3 regions of the Shewanella sp. MF05960 genome follow, and region 3 is predicted to be linked to each of the others. Evidence: predicted binding sites of a transcription regulator. Region 3 holds the regulator's gene; each other region holds the start of a gene.
What was found. The regulator sigma-54, encoded in region 3, starts transcription at its own class of promoters, with help from an activator protein. The targets are predictions, from matches to a motif close to GTTGGCACGNNNNTNGNNT.
Positions count from the first base shown of each region.

Region 1: the regulator sigma-54 is predicted to act here: its motif matches at 2,761-2,779, upstream of ACROAE_RS15970 (flagellar hook-length control protein FliK).
Region 2: the regulator sigma-54 is predicted to act here: its motif matches at 5,040-5,058, upstream of nirB (nitrite reductase large subunit NirB).

Region 1 is NZ_JBOZPS010000017.1:32,045-38,341, reverse strand. It holds gene fliM (flagellar motor switch protein FliM) at 1-259, opposite strand, end outside; gene fliL (flagellar basal body-associated protein FliL) at 289-816, opposite strand; gene ACROAE_RS15970 (flagellar hook-length control protein FliK) at 909-2,579, opposite strand; gene fliJ (flagellar export protein FliJ) at 2,936-3,382, opposite strand; gene fliI (flagellar protein export ATPase FliI) at 3,386-4,726, opposite strand; gene fliH (flagellar assembly protein FliH) at 4,723-5,874, opposite strand; gene fliG (flagellar motor switch protein FliG) at 5,936-6,297, opposite strand, start outside.
Region 2 is NZ_JBOZPS010000003.1:177,397-183,693, forward strand. It holds gene ACROAE_RS04195 (protein kinase domain-containing protein) at 1-404, opposite strand, end outside; gene ACROAE_RS04200 (NarK family nitrate/nitrite MFS transporter) at 446-1,912, opposite strand; gene nirD (nitrite reductase small subunit NirD) at 1,924-2,250, opposite strand; gene nirB (nitrite reductase large subunit NirB) at 2,247-4,877, opposite strand; gene ACROAE_RS04215 (ANTAR domain-containing response regulator) at 5,187-5,792, opposite strand; gene ACROAE_RS04220 (glycosyl transferase) at 5,780-6,297, opposite strand, start outside.
Region 3 is NZ_JBOZPS010000004.1:194,382-200,678, reverse strand. It holds gene ACROAE_RS05755 (transposase) at 1-118, opposite strand, end outside; gene ACROAE_RS05750 (hypothetical protein) at 139-291, opposite strand; gene ACROAE_RS05745 (HPr family phosphocarrier protein) at 975-1,244, opposite strand; gene rapZ (RNase adapter RapZ) at 1,265-2,128, opposite strand; gene ptsN (PTS IIA-like nitrogen regulatory protein PtsN) at 2,125-2,568, opposite strand; gene hpf (ribosome hibernation promoting factor) at 2,571-2,858, opposite strand; gene ACROAE_RS05725 (RNA polymerase factor sigma-54) at 2,883-4,367, opposite strand; gene lptB (LPS export ABC transporter ATP-binding protein) at 4,776-5,507, opposite strand; gene lptA (lipopolysaccharide transport periplasmic protein LptA) at 5,504-6,085, opposite strand; gene lptC (LPS export ABC transporter periplasmic protein LptC) at 6,072-6,297, opposite strand, start outside.

The sequences.
Region 1 (6,297 bases), on a different contig from region 3:
CAAACTTAAGCATTTGTACGCCATTAATAGACACTTCTGCCGCGCGGCGCATCATGTTAAACATGCTTATCCGAAGATGACGTGCAAAGCGCTCGTTAACGATTTCGAGCGTGGGCATACGTCCACGTACAATTCGGTCTTGAGACGAGAAATCATAAGAGCGCGCATCTTCGCTATTCTCTTCAATATCATCGTCATCAACGTCGTCTACTCCATGAAGTAGCGCATCGATTTCATCTTGGCTTAATAAATCACTCACATCGTAGCCTTAGCAGTTAATGCATTTGGTTATTGCATCACAAAACCAGTAAACAGGACTTTTTCAACCACTTTTTTGCCCGTTATTGGTTGCAGCGTATTTTGCACATTAAGTAATGCTAATTGACGAAGCTCATCTTTACCGGCTTGGGTACTGAGCTTTTGCACATCTGCACCACTAAATGTAGTTAACAGTGCATCTTCAATTAAAGGAATATGTTTCTTAGTTAAGATACTGTCGTCTTCACCGCGTACCATTAGCTGCACTTTAATCTCAACTAACCGCGCACGATCAACGCCAGGCAAGTTGAATAAAAAAGGTCTCGGCATACCGACATAATCTGCTTGAGCAGAGACAACCGCCTCAGCTTCTGACTGGGTAGCATCTGCACCTTCAGCAACCGGTGTAACAGGAGCAGGATCATCTGACCCCATAAAAAACCAGGCACCACCCGCGGCTAATAAAAGCACAACCAAACCTATGCCACCAAATAACACCAGCTTGTTCTTCTTTTTCCCGCCGGTTGCAGTCTCTTCTAACTCTAATTCTTCAGCCATAAAGGTTCCCAATAAACAATGTGACTAACTTGATGACGAGCTCAATAACCCATTGTTATTAAAAAGTCATATTATGTGTATAGGTTACCTGCTTAAGCATAATAATCTATAGCAGAATGTAAACTCCTTGATGTATTTGTCATCAAGCTGATGTCTTGTGTTGATATTTCGTCCAATTGACCATCAGATGACTGGCCTTGATGTTCAGATGACTCTTGTTGCTGCTCTCGTCCGCTACCGCCTTGCGATACCTTGCTGTCGGTCAGTTGTAACCCTTCACTTGCAAGCATGTCACGTAAACGAGGAATAGCTTGCTCAACAAGATCGCGAGTTTGCGACTGCGCAACATGGAATTGCACTTGAGTTTGATCACCCTGAATTTGTATTTTTACCGTTAAATGACCTAGCTCTGGTGGATCAAGACGAATTTCGGCTTGCTGAATACCATTACTCACCATGGTGATTAACTGTTGCTTCATGACAGGAGAAAACTTTTGGATCATCTCCTGCATCTGGCTGCCCGCCTCCGACTGTGGCCTTAATGAGAGTTGAAATTGCGGTACCTCACTCTTGTGCACAGGCGTAAAGCTACTTTGATTTTGTAACGACTTATTGTCAACTTCACTGACATCAGCAAACATATCAAGTCCGTTATTGGCGGAGTTAACGTTTACACTAGATTCATTAGCACGCTTACCTGCAACAGAATCTAACACCACCGAAAAATCAGCTTTTTCTAAGGCTTTTACCTCAGCAGCAACAGGTTGAATATTACCATCGATCCGCGTTTTATCACCTAAAATAGCTTTAGCATCTGCAGCCAAAGTTGATGTCATATTCTGATCAGACTGAGAGGCGCTTAACTCCGCGCTGAATGATGATGCGATACTCGCACTCAGTGTCACTGAAGATGGGATTGATGTTAACTCAACATCCAATTGCGCCATAGTAGCGCCTTGATCTTTAACTCTCGCATTCACAACAAGCGCTTTATCTATCTCGCTTTGCTGGTAAGTATTAAGCACATTAACCGAAGTATCATCAATACTTTCAAGTTCGAGCTCAGCCATCGCTAAAATAGACTCATCCACAACGGGCATTTGTAAATTAAAATCGCTCACTAACTCACCTAATGCTTCAGCATCTAGTGCTTGTAATTCAGTGCGAGAAAGTTTGCTAAATGCCATTAAATTGGCTAATTGCTCGGGATTAAGCTCTGAGATAACGAGTGAAGATGAAGACGAAGGAGATAAATGAATTGTTTCGGTAAATAACTCATCGACATTGAATTCACTGCTTTTACTATCAAGAGAATCTAAATCAATTTGTTCAAACGTTAAGTCACCTAATGTATTTCCGATTACATTAGGCGAATTAAAAATGGGTTCTAAAGTGGCGCCCTGTTGCGTGTAAACACCGCTCTTATCGACATACGGCAATTCATTTCCGCCATGAGGATTACGCTTACCTAAAGTATCGGCCATCGTCAGCTGAGCAAAAATCATCTCTGCATCTGAATTTTCATCAGAAAGTTGCTCAGCTGTTTTATTGAGTTCGTTTTCGATATCGGCATCATATATTGGCACTTCGACATTTGAGTCTACGGTTTTAACGCTAGCATTTTTTACTTCTGCACTTGATTCGCTCGCCTGATTAAAAGTAGATAAGAATGACGTATTTTCAACATCTTGCTTGTTACCTTTCAAACCCACATCGGCAGATTTACTGCTATTGCTAAGTAAGATATTGCTCATCTGCTGCATAATCGGCTCCACTTAAATCAAATCAAGTTTGGTGAAATATCATCTCGAAAGGGGTCAATATCAAGTACGTTATGCACTGTCACATTGGTATGTAGATAACCCGACAGCAACTAACATGGACTTTAAAAATCCACTTAGTACTGTCACTTCGCTGACGATGTGTTTTTCTATGAACAGAATCAAGCAATTTAAGTGCCACTTGTTTAAAAACACTAAAGTTAAACATTGAGGCCAAAAACTGAGGTAAAAATAAGGTAAAAATACTAATAATCTAATGCTGACAATCTAATGCTGACAATCTAATGCTGATAATCTACTGCTGACAAGCAAACCTTGATAAATTCTGATTCAACAAACTACTTCATCTTCTGCCGAAAATATTGCTGCATCGCAAACTCATCAGACATTTTTTGTTCGCGTTTTGACTCAGCCATTTGCTCTTTGGTGGCTTTTTTAGCCAACAACATCTCAACCGCTTTACGCTTTTGTTGAGTCTCTTGCCAATGTTGCTGACGATAACCCACTTGTTTTTCACCGTCTTTAACCACGGCCACTTGTTGTAAAATGGCCTGATCAACCTGGCGAATAAATTGATGAAACTGATGATATTGATTAGCACGTAATGTGGTGCCGGTGTGGCCTTCCATTTGCTTCATGTAATCTAAGCGGTAATTATTTAGCGCATCAAGCTGCCCCTGGCGCTTTTGGCGTTCAAATTGAGCGGCTTTTAATTGCAACGCGGCTTTCTCTTCTGCGGCAACAGCTAATTTAAGTACGGTGACTAACGGATCTGTTTTAGCCATGGATTAACCTTGGCACTGCGCGGCAATTTGCGTCAGCATGAGTTTACTGTCATCAAAGCTCACAGGTTCTTTAAAGCCCTGACGTAAAAATGCATTCATTGCAGGCTGTAAACGAATGGCATTATCAATGCGCGGATCGCTGCCTTGTGAATAAGCGCCGATAGAAATCAAATCACGATTTTGCTGATACAACGAATACATTTGTTTTACACGACGCATCGCTTCTAGATGCTCACCACTTATCACCATTGGCGCCACACGACTAATAGAGGCTTCCACATCAATAGCCGGGTAATGCCCAGAGTCTGCGAGCTGGCGAGATAACACCACGTGGCCGTCTAAAATGGCACGAGAAGCGTCGGCAATCGGATCTTGCTGATCATCACCTTCTGTTAGCACAGTATAAAATGCGGTAATAGAGCCTTGACCAGGACCGCCATTACCCGCTCGTTCAACGAGTCTGGGTAATTTTGCAAACACCGATGGTGGATAGCCTTTAGTGGCTGGCGGTTCACCCACCGCTAACGCAACTTCACGCTGAGCCTGGGCATAACGGGTTAAACTGTCCATCAGCAATAACACGTCATAACCTAAATCACGGAAATACTCGGCAATACGCGTAGAGGTTTCACACGCGCGTAAACGCATTAATGGTGAAGTATCTGCTGGCGCGGCAACGACAACAGAACGTGCTCGGCCTTCCTCACCTAAAATCTCTTCAATAAATTCTTTAACTTCACGGCCACGCTCGCCCACCAGCCCAACCACAATAATGTCAGCGGTAGAACCGCGAGTCATCATGCCAAGGAGCACACTTTTACCGACACCAGAGCCAGCAAACAAGCCCATACGTTGACCTTTACCAACGGTGAGCATCGAGTTAATCGCTCTTACACCGACGTCTAAAGGCTCGGTAATCGCTCGTCGAGACAAGGGATTAATATTGGGTCCGTGACGAGCAGCTTGGTGGTCAGTATTCAATGGTCCTAAACCGTCTAACGGTGCACCACTGCCATCGAGCACTCGTCCGAGTAACGACATGCCTACATTTAAACTCGATTGCTCACCTAACGGTGTCACTCGAGCGCCTGGTAATACGCCGCGCAGCTCTTCAATTGGCATCAAGTACAGTAATTTATCATCAAAACCGACCACTTCAGCCACTAACTCGCCCACCATGGTTTCAATTGAACACAAGCTGCCTACAGGCGCACGACATCCAGTGGCTTCAAGGGTTAACCCGACAACACGCACTAATTGACCACTGGCCACAGGGCGCAGAGGCAACACTTTTTTGTGATGAACGCTAAATTTATTCAGCAACTGCTGTTGACGATGGTTCATCCATTGTCCTTAGCAGTATCAACATTAGTGGCATCAACATTAGTGGCATCAACATTAGCGGCTTCATCAACTCTCGCAGTATCATCAACACTAATCGTATCTGGCGTTATCGGGACTTGTTGTGATGGATCATTTACATTTTGTTGTTCATTAATGGCAGGCGATAAAGCCGCTTTCGCATGGCTATCTTCTATGCGATCGATTTGTGAAGAGTCCGTTTGTGATGAGTCAACTTGATCAACTGATGATGTACTCTCATCGTCAACATGAGCCTGCTCAGCAGATGCTTGCGTATAAGCAGCTAAATCTTCAACTTCAGATGATTGATAATTAGGGGTTGTAGTTTTTAACTGTTGGGCATTTTTAGTCAGCTGAGTGGCCTGCTCTTCAAGCTCAGTAAACACTTGATCAATACGTTGTTTAACCCGTAAGTCGACTGAAGAACGCACGCTTTCAATCATGCAATCACCGTTTGATAACGTCGGGTCGATATCGATTTGCCATTGATTTTTTAGCAGTTGTTCTGGCGGGTAGTTTTGCGACACGATATCGGCATCGTGCTGGTTTAAGCGTAGCTTAACCCTTTGCTCTTTTAACGGCAGTGCGTCAACACCTTGACGAAGTGCCGACAAAATATGCTCTGGATGGGTTTTTAATTCATGACCAATCACTGACTTAGCTAAACTCATTGTCATCGCCAGTAATTCCGCTTCAATCTCAGCGTCTAAAACAGATAACGGTTGTTCGAACTGAGCGATAAGCTGCGTGAGTTGCTCAACCAATTGGTTAACGGCTACTTGCCCAGCTTCAAGGCCCTGTTGTTCACCTTGAGTAAAACCTTCACTGTGGCCTTGCTCTAAGCCTTCTAAACGGCCTTGCTCTAAACCTTGTTGATAACCGTCTTGCTTGCCCTGCTCAAACCCTTCTTGTTCCGCAGCAGCGCGAATATCTTCAATTTGCGCCATGGTTGGCGGAGCCATTGATTTTTCAGCGGTCACAGGTTTGGTTTGGTAAGGCTCAGATGACTTACCAAACATATTAGAAGGATCTTGGCTTTTATCTCGCGTGATATCAGGAAGCTGCCAATGACTGAATTCAACTTCATCATCGACACTGAGGACATTTTTAGACGATTTGGATTCAGACATAATCAATCACTTGTATTGTTAGTAAATTAGCTATCGGAAATAACGGCACTCAAACGACCGATTATAAGAACTCGTCACCGCCACCACCGCCCAGCATAATTTCACCACTGTCGCTTAAGCGACGTGCAATAGACAGAATTTCTTTTTGAGCCACTTCCACTTCACTGATACGAATGGGACCCATGGCTTCAAGATCGTCACGCAATAATTCTGCAGCACGTTTAGACATATTGCCTAAGATTTTCTCTTTTAAGGCTTCATCAGCCCCTTTAAGTGCCTTCATCAGCACATCTTGCTGCACTTCACGTAACAAGGCTTGAATACCCCGATCATCAACATCAATCAGGTTTTCAAACACAAACATCATATCTTGAATTTGCTGCGCCATCTCTTCATCAGACTCACGCATGGTTTCCATAATCT
Region 2 (6,297 bases), on a different contig from region 3:
TTAAACACCAATGCGCTGAAGGTACATACAAATCCACGCCGTGCATCGCGATAATCTTGCCCTAACCCATACAGCCAACGGTTTAATGCGGTTAATACTTTGGCGCTTGAGGTTTGCACGCTCCAGCTATCTGGTGTGGAGTAATAATCGGCTAAAAAATTACTCACGCTAATCGCTGATGCTTGTGCGCCTCCCTCTGCGGTACTGACACCATCACTTATCACGCTGACGATACCTTTAGTCATAAGAGATACACCACTCGGGATGCGTATGCCTATCGCATCTTCGTTTTGCGATTTATGACCTTTTTCAGAGGCTTGTCCCACTAGCAATTGCAAACTGGTTGCAAAAGGCAGCGTGTCATCTATCACAGGGCTGGCATGTGTATCTAACTTAGGAGGCATAGGTTTCCTGCTGTAATAACGATCCCACTCATACGGTTCGTCTAACTGACGCTTATCAAGGTCACTTCGCCGTCTTCATTCACCTCGGCAATATGACCTTTCGGCTCATTCATAAAGAATAAGGTAATAAAACCAAATACGGCACTCACAGCAATGACATAGAAGAACGTTTGTGTCGACACCATTGAATATACCGTTAAGAAAAACACTGCGCCAACATTTCCGTAAGCGCCTGTCATACCTGCTATTTGACCGGTTAAACGACGTTTAATGAGTGGTACTGCAGCAAAAACTGCGCCCTCACCGCCTTGAACAAAGAAAGAACACGCCATCACCACAACCACCGCAAGGGGGAGTGACCAACTTGAGTCTATTTGTGCTACCGATAAATACCCTATCGCTAAACCAGCAGTTAAAATCAATAGTGTGGTTTTACGACCAAACTTATCACTTAACCAGCCACCGCCTGGGCGAGACATCAGGTTCATAAAGGCATAACTGGATGCCACCATACCTGCTTGCGCCATACCTAATGCAAAGGTTTCGGCAAAAAATAAAGGCAACATTGACACCACCGCCAGCTCAGAACCAAATGTGGTGAAATACAATACATTGAGTACCGCAACTTGCTTAAACTCGTAACGTTCAAACTCTGGCACTTCAACAGAAAAGAGATGCTTGTTGACCTGATACGTTTGATAAAAATCGATTAAAAATACAAAGACTAAACCCGCGTAAATCAAATTTGTCGTATCTTGAGTAAACATGCTGACACCCGCTGGCGACAACTTCCATCCCAATAGCGCTAAGGTGGCATACATCGGCACTTTCATGACTATGAGTAACACTAAATCATTTTTGCTGGTTACCTCTAACCCGCCGCCTTTTTTGGGCTTAAAGTATGTTGAGCCTTTTGGTGTGTCGGTGACATTAAAGTAGTAAACAAACGAAAACAATAAGCTCATTAAACCAGTAATACCAATGGCATAGCGCCAACCGTCTGGGCCACCAAATGCAAGAGCAACCGCGGGTAAAGTAAAGGCTGCAGCAGCTGAACCAAAGTTACCCCAACCGCCGTAAATGCCCTCTGCGGTGCCTAACTCTTTAGCAGGAAACCATTCACTGACCATACGAATACCAATCACAAAACCGGCACCAATAAAGCCAATTAAAAAACGGGCTAATGCGAGCTGTTCAAATGAATCGGCAACGGCAAACATAAAGCACGGAATAGAACAAATGGCGAGTAACGCCGAATAGGTTATCCGCGGTCCGTATTTATCGGTCACCATCCCGATAATAATCCGCGCAGGAATGGTTAAAGCAACGTTGAGGATCAACAAGGTTTTAATTTGTGCGGTCGTCAGCCCTAAGCTGTCGGCAATCACACTCACCAGCGGTGCGGCGTTAAACCACACCACGAAGGTGATAAAAAAAGCCATCCAGCTTAAATGCATAATCTTCATTTTGCCGTTAAAAGAAAATAACTTAAATTTTTCAGCACTCATCGTAATACTCCTTATGCTTTGGCTAATACAAGGACATCTCCCTGTTCAGTTTTAATATCAAACGGACTGGCAATTAATGACGTATCTTCAATGCACACGCCTGTGGTTAATCGATAATGTTGTTTGTATAACGGCGATGCCACGCACAGTTCACCGTCCATTTCACAAATTAATCCGCGAGCTAATAAGCCCACGCCTGAGGCGGGGTCGACATTATCGATGGCATACAAACCATCTTTGCCTAAGTTAAAAATAGCCACTGCCTTTCCGGCAACCCAGGCAGCAACACCTGTGCCTATGGGTAAGCTTGTTTCTTCACACACATTAATCCAACTCATGCTAATACCTCATCTGCTTTTGCTTGTTGCTCAGTGGTTTGCTGCTCGGTAATTTTTTGCTCAGTAATCTGTTTAATCGCAATGTTGCCTGCACCGGTATCTTTACCATTAGGGAAGCGCTGATCGCGCACTCGTTGGTATGCATTAGCATCTGCAACAGGTGCCTGGCTTGGGTTAACAAACTCATTAAAGCGCGCTAAGAATGCCGGTTGTTCAAGACTGGTTTTCCATTCACATTGATACGTTGCTGCAATCAACTCCATCTGTTGTTCGAGGGTTGAGTTGATCCCCAGCGCGTCATCAATGACCACTGATTTTAAATATGCTAAACCACCTTCTAATGAATCCATCCAGGTAGAGGTGCGCTGCAGTTTGTCGGCGGTTTTAACGTAAAACATCAAAATACGGTCGATGTATTGATAAAGCGTTTCGGTCGATAAATCGGTAGCAAACAAATCACCGTGACGTGGACGCATACCGCCATTGCCTGCCACATAGAGGTTCCAACCTTTGTCGGTTGCGATAATGCCGATATCTTTACTTTGTGCTTCGGCGCATTCGCGAGTACATCCCGATACGGCAAACTTCAATTTATGCGGGCTACGTAGGCCCTTGTAACGATTTTCTAAATCGATGGCAAAACCCACCGCATCTTGCACGCCATAACGGCACCAGGTACTGCCGACACAAGACTTAACCGTTCTTAAAGACTTGCCGTAGGCGTGTCCCGTTTCAAACCCTGCATCAATGAGTTTTTGCCAAATTTCAGGTAATTGTGACAAGGTTGCACCAAACATATCGATACGCTGCCCACCTGTGATTTTGGTATATAAGTCATACTCTTGAGCAATCTGCCCCATTGAAATCAACTTGGCTGGGGTAATTTCGCCACCGGCAACCCGTGGCACAATAGAATAAGTGCCGTCTTTTTGGATATTGCCTAAATACGCATCATTGGTGTCTTGCAGCTGAACATGGCCGCTGTCTTGGTTTAATACATATTGGTTTTGTAAACTGGCAAAAATCGAGGCGGCTGCGGGTTTACAAATATCGCAACCATACGTGTGGCCGCTTGCTGAAGGTTTGCCGTGTTGACGCATTAATGAATCAAAGTCATTAATGCCTTCCACTTGGCATAGGTGATACAAAGCTTGTCTGTCGCGATCAAAATGCGCACAAATACCGGCATTAAAATCAAGCCCAGCAGCTTGCAAGGTTTGATCAATAATTTTTTGCACTAATGGCGCACAACCGCCGCAACCCGACGCTGCGCGGGTACACGATTTAATTTCAGCCATCTTATGATTGCCAGCTGAAACCGCTTCAACAATGTCGCCTTTCGTCACTTGATGACAAGAACATACAATAGAGGTGTCTTTTAAGTCGGCTTCATCTTCAGCACCCGCAAGTAATAACTCAACTGCAGAGCCTGCAATTTCATCCTGAGACAAATACAAATCCAGTAAGCGGCTGTAATCGCTATTGTCGCCAATGAGTACCGCGCCTTTTAAATACTTACCACTGTCATCAAGCCAGAGCTTTTTATAAATACCCGTTTGATTATCAGACAACTCAACAAATTGAGCATCCTCAAAACCACGGCTTGCGCCAATAGCGGCCACATCGACGCCTAAGAGTTTAAGCTTGGTACTCATATCAGCACCGGTAAACGATTGGCTTGGGGAGCTTGATGATAATGAGGCAATATGTGAAGCAACAACACGTGCCATTTGATAACCGGGTGCCACTAAACCAAATATTTTTTGTTGCCATAATGCACATTCGCCGATGGCATACACATCGGGAGCTGATGTTAGGCAGTGATCGTCAATTTCAATACCGCCACGCTCACCAATGCTGATATTTGACACGCGGGCTAAAGCATCCTGTGGGCGAATACCGGCAGAAAAGACAATCATGTCGGTTTCAAGAAAAGATTCATCATTAAATGTCATGCGGTGCAGTGCAGTTTCACCATCAATAATGGCGGTCGTTGCTTTTGAGGTATGCACACTCACCCCGAGCTGCTCGATTTTACTGCACAGCAATTCACCGGCTTTATCATTAAGCTGAACGGGCATCAATTGTGGCGCAAACTCGACAACATGGGTTTTCACCCCAAGTTGCATCATGGCATTTGCCGCTTCTAAGCCCAGTAGTCCGCCGCCGACAACCACCCCGACCTGACTATTTTTCGCCGCTGCTTGAATAGCCTCAAGATCTTCAATGGTGCGATAGACTAAACATTGAGCGCGATCGTTGCCTTGTATTGGCGGCACAAATGGAAACGAACCAGTCGCCAAAATTAATCGGGTATACGAGTAACATTCACCTTGGGCACTTGTGACGGTTTTCGCTGCGATATCAATCGCCGTGATGGGAGTATTTAAATGCAGATTAATGCCCCAATCTTGATAATCCTGCGCACTGGTTAGCATTAACGGATCGGCACTGCCTGTCTCAAAATATTTAGATAACTGCACTCGGTCATAGGCTGGACGAGGCTCTTCGCCAAACACATGTACTTCAAAGGTTTTATTCAGCCCTAGACTGCATAATTGCTCAATAAAGTGATGACCCACCATGCCATTGCCAACGACCACTAATTTGGGTTTTGAGACTGTCATTTCCTGCTCCTTCATGCCTTGGATGGTAAAAAACAAAATGGCGCCAACTCCTGTTAAAGAGTTGGCGCCATTGCCAGTTACAATCCCGATTTTTTTAAATTTTACTGTTCGTGCTTTTATGGGTTATGTCCCATTAATGCGTTGCAGTATCATACTGTGATGTTGCAGACTCTATGCCAACAAATAAAACTATGTAATAAATTGATTTATAAAGACTTTAAATATTCAACGTTAACTTTGTAGTGATAACACGTCCTTTTTAGGCTCAACCGCACCAACATTGGGCGCACCATCACTGTTCAATGTTATTTACTCCGCCAAACGAGCACGGTCAGATTGGCTAACCAGCGCAATAATTTGCGCGGACATTTGCGCCATCGACATGCCTTTTAACATCGCTTGCTGCTGTATAATCTGGTGTGCTTTAGTTTCATCAAACCCTTGTTGCATCACAATCAACTTAGCCCTACTCAGCAATTTAATGCTCCGGATCTCGTCGTCTAATTTTTTAAATTCTGCGAGCGTTTTACTGGCGGCATTAAAGCGAATTTGTGCCAAACTAATCACGCTGGTTAACCGGTTCACCGTTAACATGTCGGGAATAAAAGTGATTCGTCCGCAATCAAGTAATTGTGACAGTACATCTTGTTGCCATGACTTGGCATTAACAATAATCACCATAGGTTTAATGGCCAAAGTGCGTTGTATTAACCCCTGAATTTGACTATGCAATTGGTCAGTTAGAATAAGTAAAGTATCAACATGTTGTTGATGTAAACGTTGCTCAATTTGACTAATTGACGTCAACACACTGACATGCCCAAATGCCGCCAAACAAGCTTGGTATTGCACCACATCACAATCAACGACAGGCACCAGTGAAAAGCCTGCATCACAAAAAATTAAACTGCGCATGGTCGCTCCTTTTTGTGCCATTGAGCCAATAGGTTATTCGCATCACTCAAACGATTTGCCCAACACTGCTGGCTTAAACTAATGGCCTGCTCTACCGTCAATGATTGTTGCGAACCGCCCGCCATATGGGATTGCTGATTCAGTAACAGTATTACGGCAGTTAATGTCGCGCTAATACTACTCAATGCTTGCTCAATCATGGTGCGCGACATAACACCACTAAGCTCAGTTGCCAATAATGGCTGAGTTTCGCGCCATAACAGCGCAAGTATGTCGCTAGACAGGTCAGCCTGACCCACTTTTGCACCACAAAAGCCTGCTAATAATGTCGGAATAGTCGAGCTAGACACGGTTACATTGGCCGCTTTTTTACTGACGACTTTCATTAACGTAGCCACTCTGGGGTTAAATTCTGTTTCGCCTTGCAAGCCTTTAAAAATCGCAACATGACCGGGTGGATATTCATTATTAGCAAATAATGCTTCGCTGACCTGTTGATGCAAAT
Region 3 (6,297 bases):
TTGATGACACACCATATTGTTTGGCGACATCAGATAATAGGCGGTTATGTACCTTAACTTCGCTAATCACTTGATGTTGAAAGTCCATTGGATAGTGTCTCGCAGTTGAAATACTCATCTTATTTATTCCTTAATGCTTTATTTGTATTTGCTTGAACGGGATTCAACTTCATCCCACTGGCTGCAACCAAGATGCGCTAAGAAAAAAATGTTTTGACGGCATTGTCCAATCAGCTTAGCGACCATGCCATTAACTGATTTGATGTTCTGACCTAGGTTCATTTTACTCATCGCTATCTCCTACAAATGACAATGGACTGCTTAAAAATTAAACTACTACTTAGTAGGTATCTTCTCTCTATATGAAAACTGTGTGCCAACTGTTTAAATTAATTTAAATTGTTTAAAAACAAGTGTTTATAGTTATTATTGTGTTTTGCAATATTGGGTTGTTTGTTTTAATTGGTGCAATTGCACTAATTTGGTGAACTAGCCTTTGGGTGATGGCTGTTTATTGAGAGGCATTATGGCGGTAATTTATGGCAGTAAAAGGTTATGTAAATGACAAAATGAGGACATTACGTTTGTCATTCATATGAGGATAAATAACAGTGCGCCAAGGTTCCTTGAAGACACGCTTAAAAACTGCTTAAGAGCGTCATTCTCAACGTTAAAGAATAAGTGTACTTTAGTCGGCGCACGACTGAAGAGGGGGAAATACTAATCCGCATTAACAAGTGACCACACTGAATGTTTCCAGCGGTTTTTGATTAATTTAAAAGGCATTATATTCAATTTGAGCGGTTAATCATTTACCGTGAAATGTGAGTCGTATGCAATGAATGGTAATTGATGAATAGTGGGCTGTAAGCGGTTAAATAAATTCAGTTTAACTTGAATATCATTGTCAAAAAATGCCACGAGAGAGTACAACTGACGTTTGTTAAGTGCTGTTAGATAATCAGTGCGACGCGTTAGCCGCCTTCATCGAATTTATCGTTAATCAAATTACACACCGCCTCTAATGCCACTGCTGCGTCTGGACCTGTTGCTGTGACAGTGATCATTTTTCCGATGCCACTTTCCAACATGAGCAGTCCTAACACGCTAGCGGCACTGGCTTGTTTGTCTGCTTGAATTAGGGTGATTTCAGCATCAAAGTCAGCAGCCAGTATCGCTAGTTTTGTGGCTGCTCGTGCATGTAAACCTAATTTATTTGAGATGGTGACTTGGCGCTCAAGCATGGCTAGCACTCCACATAGGACTAAAGCTGATCTTCACTGATATTTAGCTCTCTGTGGCGGGCGTTGACTGTGTGTTTACTGCCTTGTCTAAATCGCTTAGCGAGTTGGTCTGTGATATAAACTGAGCGATGTTGTCCGCCTGTACAGCCGATGGCGATGGTTAAATAACTGCGATTATTACGCTCTAAATGTGGCATCCAGGTTTCGAATAGATTTTCGATTTGCCAAATAAACTTATTCACCAGAGGCTGACGGCCAAGAAACTCTTGCACAGGCTCATCAAGACCTGTTAATGGTCTTAATTCTATTTCCCAGTGCGGGTTAGGTAAAAAGCGCACGTCGAACATAAAGTCTGCTTCGGTCGGCATACCGTGTTTAAAGCCAAACGATTCAAAATTAATCACTAACTCTTTATCAACACTGCCAAGCAATATTTGTCTTACTTGATCGCTTAGCTCGTAAATATTGAGTGCCGATGTATCGACATAGTGATCAACCATTTTGGCGATAGGTTCGAGTAAGCGGCCTTCTAATTTAATCGCTTCTTGTAATGAAATATGGTTTTTAGATAGTGGGTGTAATCTGCGTGTTTCGCTGTAGCGTTTAAGTAAAACTTTGTCGCTAGAGTTTAAGAAAAAACTGGTAATTTCGGTATCAGGTTGCAGTATTTCAAGTTGTTCTTGAAGCACTTTGCCTTGTTCGGCAATATTGCGCACATCAACACTAATCGCTACTAGGTCATTATTGCCTTTTAACTGAGCCAATAAGGTGCCAATTAGCGGCAATGGCAGGTTATCAACACAGTAATAGCCTAGGTCTTCTAGTACTCTTAATGCTACTGATTTACCTGAGCCTGACCGTCCTGATACGATAACAAGTTTCATGCCGTAATTACCTGATAGAGTTCTGTTGAATCGTGGATTTTACGCAGCTGTTTTAGTACTTGTTTGTCGCTGAGTTTTTGGGCCATCGAAGATAAGGTGCTTAAGTGTTGTTGGCACTGATCTGCAGGAACTAATAATGCAAATAAGATATCGACAGGTTGTTTATCGATGGCATCGAACGAAATGGGTTCTTCGCATTTTACAAAGATCGCAATAGGGTGATCGATTGTCGTTAATCGGCCATGAGGTATTGCAATACCATTACCTATACCTGTGCTACCCATTTTTTCTCTTGCGATAAGGCTTTCAAACACCTCTTGCGAAGACAGGGTCGGGTACTGGGCAGCGACTAAATCGCTGATAAGTTCCAGTACCTTTTTCTTACTGCCCGGTGTGGCACAGGTGGTGCATTCCGGCTGCAGGATGGTACAAAGTTCCATCGTTAGTGTTTTGTATACTTCTCTTTGTGTTTAATTACCTGACGATCGAGCTTATCTATCAGGGCGTCTATTGCTGCATACATGTCTGTATGTTCTGACATTGCAAAAATTTCTCCGCCCTTTAGGCTGACTTTAGCTTCTGCTTTTTGTTGTAATTTTTCTACGTTGAGTACAACGTGAACATTATTGATCTGATCGAAGTGCCGTTCAAGCTTTGAAAACTTTTCCTGAACGTATTCACGTAAAGATTCGGTTATTTCAACATGATGCCCTGATAAATTGATCTGCATTACACTTCTCCATTGTTGAGTGATTTATAAACTCTTACGTTGGTTTGAGGGCGGTATCATCATTGCCTCACGGTATTTTGCAATCGTACGACGAGCAACGTTTATGCCCTGTTCGGCCAGTAGTTGAGCCATTTTGCTGTCGCTAAGCGGCTTTTTCTGGTTTTCTGCAGCAACCAACTTTTTAATAAATGCACGGATTGCTGTCGATGAGCACTCTCCGCCATCATCAGTGCTGACATGACTAGAGAAAAAGTATTTTAATTCAAACAACCCTCGTGGGGTGTGCATGTATTTTTGAGTGGTCACGCGCGAAATGGTCGATTCATGCATTTCTACGGCTTCAGCAATGTCATTTAATACCATAGGTTTCATGGCTTCTTCGCCATATTCGAAAAAACCTTGTTGGAATTGCACAATGCAATTGGCTACTTTTAACAAGGTATCGTTACGGCTTTCAATGCTTTTGATAAACCATTTAGCTTCTTGCAAATGACCTCGTATAAACTGAGTATCAGATGGGTTTTTACTGCTGCGAGCCATTGCTGCATATTGCTGATTAACACCGATTTTAGGCATGTTATCTGGATTGAGTTCAACAACCCAACGGCCATTCTTTTTAAATACTGTGACATCAGGGATCACGTATTCGTCATCGACGGCAGTGATCAATAAGCCAGGACGCGGATTAAGAGATTGAATTAAGGTAATGGCATCACGTAACTCATCTTCTTTTAAACGCGTTTTACGCATTAATAATCTAAAGTCACGCCCAGCGATTAAATCCAAATAATCTTTGATGAGCATTCGCGCATTTTCAATGTGCGGAGTTGAGTCTGCATATTGTGACAGTTGAATGAGTAGACATTCACTAAGGTCACGTGCAGCAACACCTACGGGGTCAAAATGTTGAATTCGCTTTAACACCGCTTGAACCTCATCAAGCTCAACATTTTCATCGCCCATAGCTTCTAGTATTTCTTCAGTGCTTTGGGTTAGATAGCCGCGTTCATCTATTGCGTCAATGATGGCTGTTGCGATGGCAAGGTCGGTGTCTGAAAATGGCGTTAAGTTTTTTTGCCACTCTAAATGTTCATATAAGCCTTCGGTGGTTTCCCCTTGAAAAGGCATATCATCGTCACGCATGCTGGCACTACCAGACCCTGACATCGGTGAGGCGGTATAGACTTCATCCCAGGTCGTGTCCATGGGCATGTCGTCCATAGTTTCTTTACTGATGGATTCTGTGGTGTCGATGGTTGAAGTATCTTTTTCGACACTCACATTACTGTTGTCACTGAAGTCTGTGTCTGATTGATCGCGACTTTCTTTTAAGGGATCTTTAGCTTGAGAAAATTCATCTTCTATTTCAAGCAATGGATTTGAGTCCAGCGCCTGTTGGATTTCTTGCTGTAGCTCCAATGAAGATAATTGCAGCAAGCGGATGGCTTGCTGCAATTGAGGGGTCATAGTGAGATGCTGACCCATTTTAAGTTGGAGTGACGCTTTCATTTACCGCTTATCCCTAGATGATTTCCATAAAAATAACAATCTCGAAAAACTGTAATGGGGTGTCACGTACGTCAATGACATTTCACGCAATTTAGGTATCGTTCAATGGAATGAATTAGATAGGCTAAAAGGCGTATACCCAATCAACTTGAAGATACGTGTTTCAGAGCTTCACCGTGTTTTCAATACTAGGCGCGTTAATGCGGTAATGTAGGCACCTTATAAATTAACGCAACAACGTAGTGGGAACACGGTGAAACTCCCAAGGGGCAAGTTTTACACGCGTTCATGCTGTGTTATTGATTTTGGAAAGGGAACGACCATTAACCGCAATCAATGCCTTGCCTAAACGCGTGTAAATTCTTGCTGAAATCGAGTATCTTCAGGTTGTTTGGGTATATAACTTAACTATAGCTTGAATTGTTCACCTAAGTACACAGCTCGAACTTGTTGATTGCTCAAGATCTCTTCAGGTGTTCCTTCGGCAATTAAATTACCTTGGCTTACGATGTAAGCTCTTTCACATACATCGAGTGTTTCGCGAACATTATGGTCAGTGATCAGTACACCTAATCCACGACTTTTTAGCTGCTGGATAATTTTTTTAATGTCGATAACCGAAATCGGATCAACCCCCGCAAAAGGTTCATCAAGCAAAATGAATTTAGGGTTAGCAGCGAGTGCTCGGGCAATTTCGACTCGACGGCGTTCACCGCCAGACAATGACATGCCTTGGCTGTCGCGAATGTGAGTAATGTGAAACTCTTCCAGTAAATGCTGGAGCTGTTCAATACGTTCGTCATTACTGAGTTCTTTGCGGGTTTGTAACACCGCCATGATATTGTCGTGCACGGTGAGTTTTCGAAAAATACTGGCTTCTTGTGGTAAATAACCAATCCCTTTACGGGCTCTAAGATGCATTGGGTCAGCGGTGAGGTCGTCATTATCAATTAATATACGGCCTTTATCACTTTTGACTAACCCTACAACCATGTAAAACGTGGTTGTTTTACCGGCACCATTAGGGCCAAGTAAACCGACAATTTGCCCCGTTTTTACAGTTAAGCTGACGTCTTTTACGACTTGACGCGCTTTATAGCTTTTGGCTAGGTTTTCAGCTGTTAAGGTAATTTGGCTCATGGTTTTATCTGCTTGTTGACAGGGATCTCAGGCAGCTTTTGTTTTGGCGCTGACTCGTCTTGGAAATTTTCTGGTTGAATAATCGTGATGACGCGATCTTGGCCTTTACCGGTACTCTCAGCAATTAACTCTTGGGCTTTAATGTTGTATTTAATTAGGTTGCCCGTGACTTGGCTGCCTGCTTGGTCTAGCTTGGCATTACCGGTTAACGTCAGAGTTGTTGTGGCGAGATCGTAACTGATTTCGTTGGCACTGGCGGTACCGATGTTACCGTCGTCGAGTTCTTGAGAAAATGTCGCGGGTTTGCCCGTCGCGATTAAGCGTTTTGATACGCCGTTTTTGGGGGTAAATGCGCGTAATTCGTCGGCATTAATATTAATCGTGCCTTGCACAATAGTCACGGGGCCATTAAAGACAATTTGATTGTTTTTAATGTCGGCAGATTGGCTCACTGCAGCAATTTTCAATTCTTGTTTGAGATCACCTTGTTTTGCCATTGCTGGAATGCTCAGCATGCAAAGTAAGCCACTTAATAGTAATGCGGCATTGGCGCGAGGATGTCGATTATTGTGACTCATATGTTCCTTCTACTTTGCTTAGTAGCGATAATTTTTGCGTATTCAAGTCAGCATGTAGGCCTAAGCCTTGGATCATAAACCCTTTACCTTTGATATACACCATCTCTTGTGAGCTGCCTATCATGGTCGTTAAATCTAGGGTGACTGCTTGTGTGGTCACTGACTGTAACGGTTCTTCAATATCAATTGCATCGATAATAACATTATTTTCT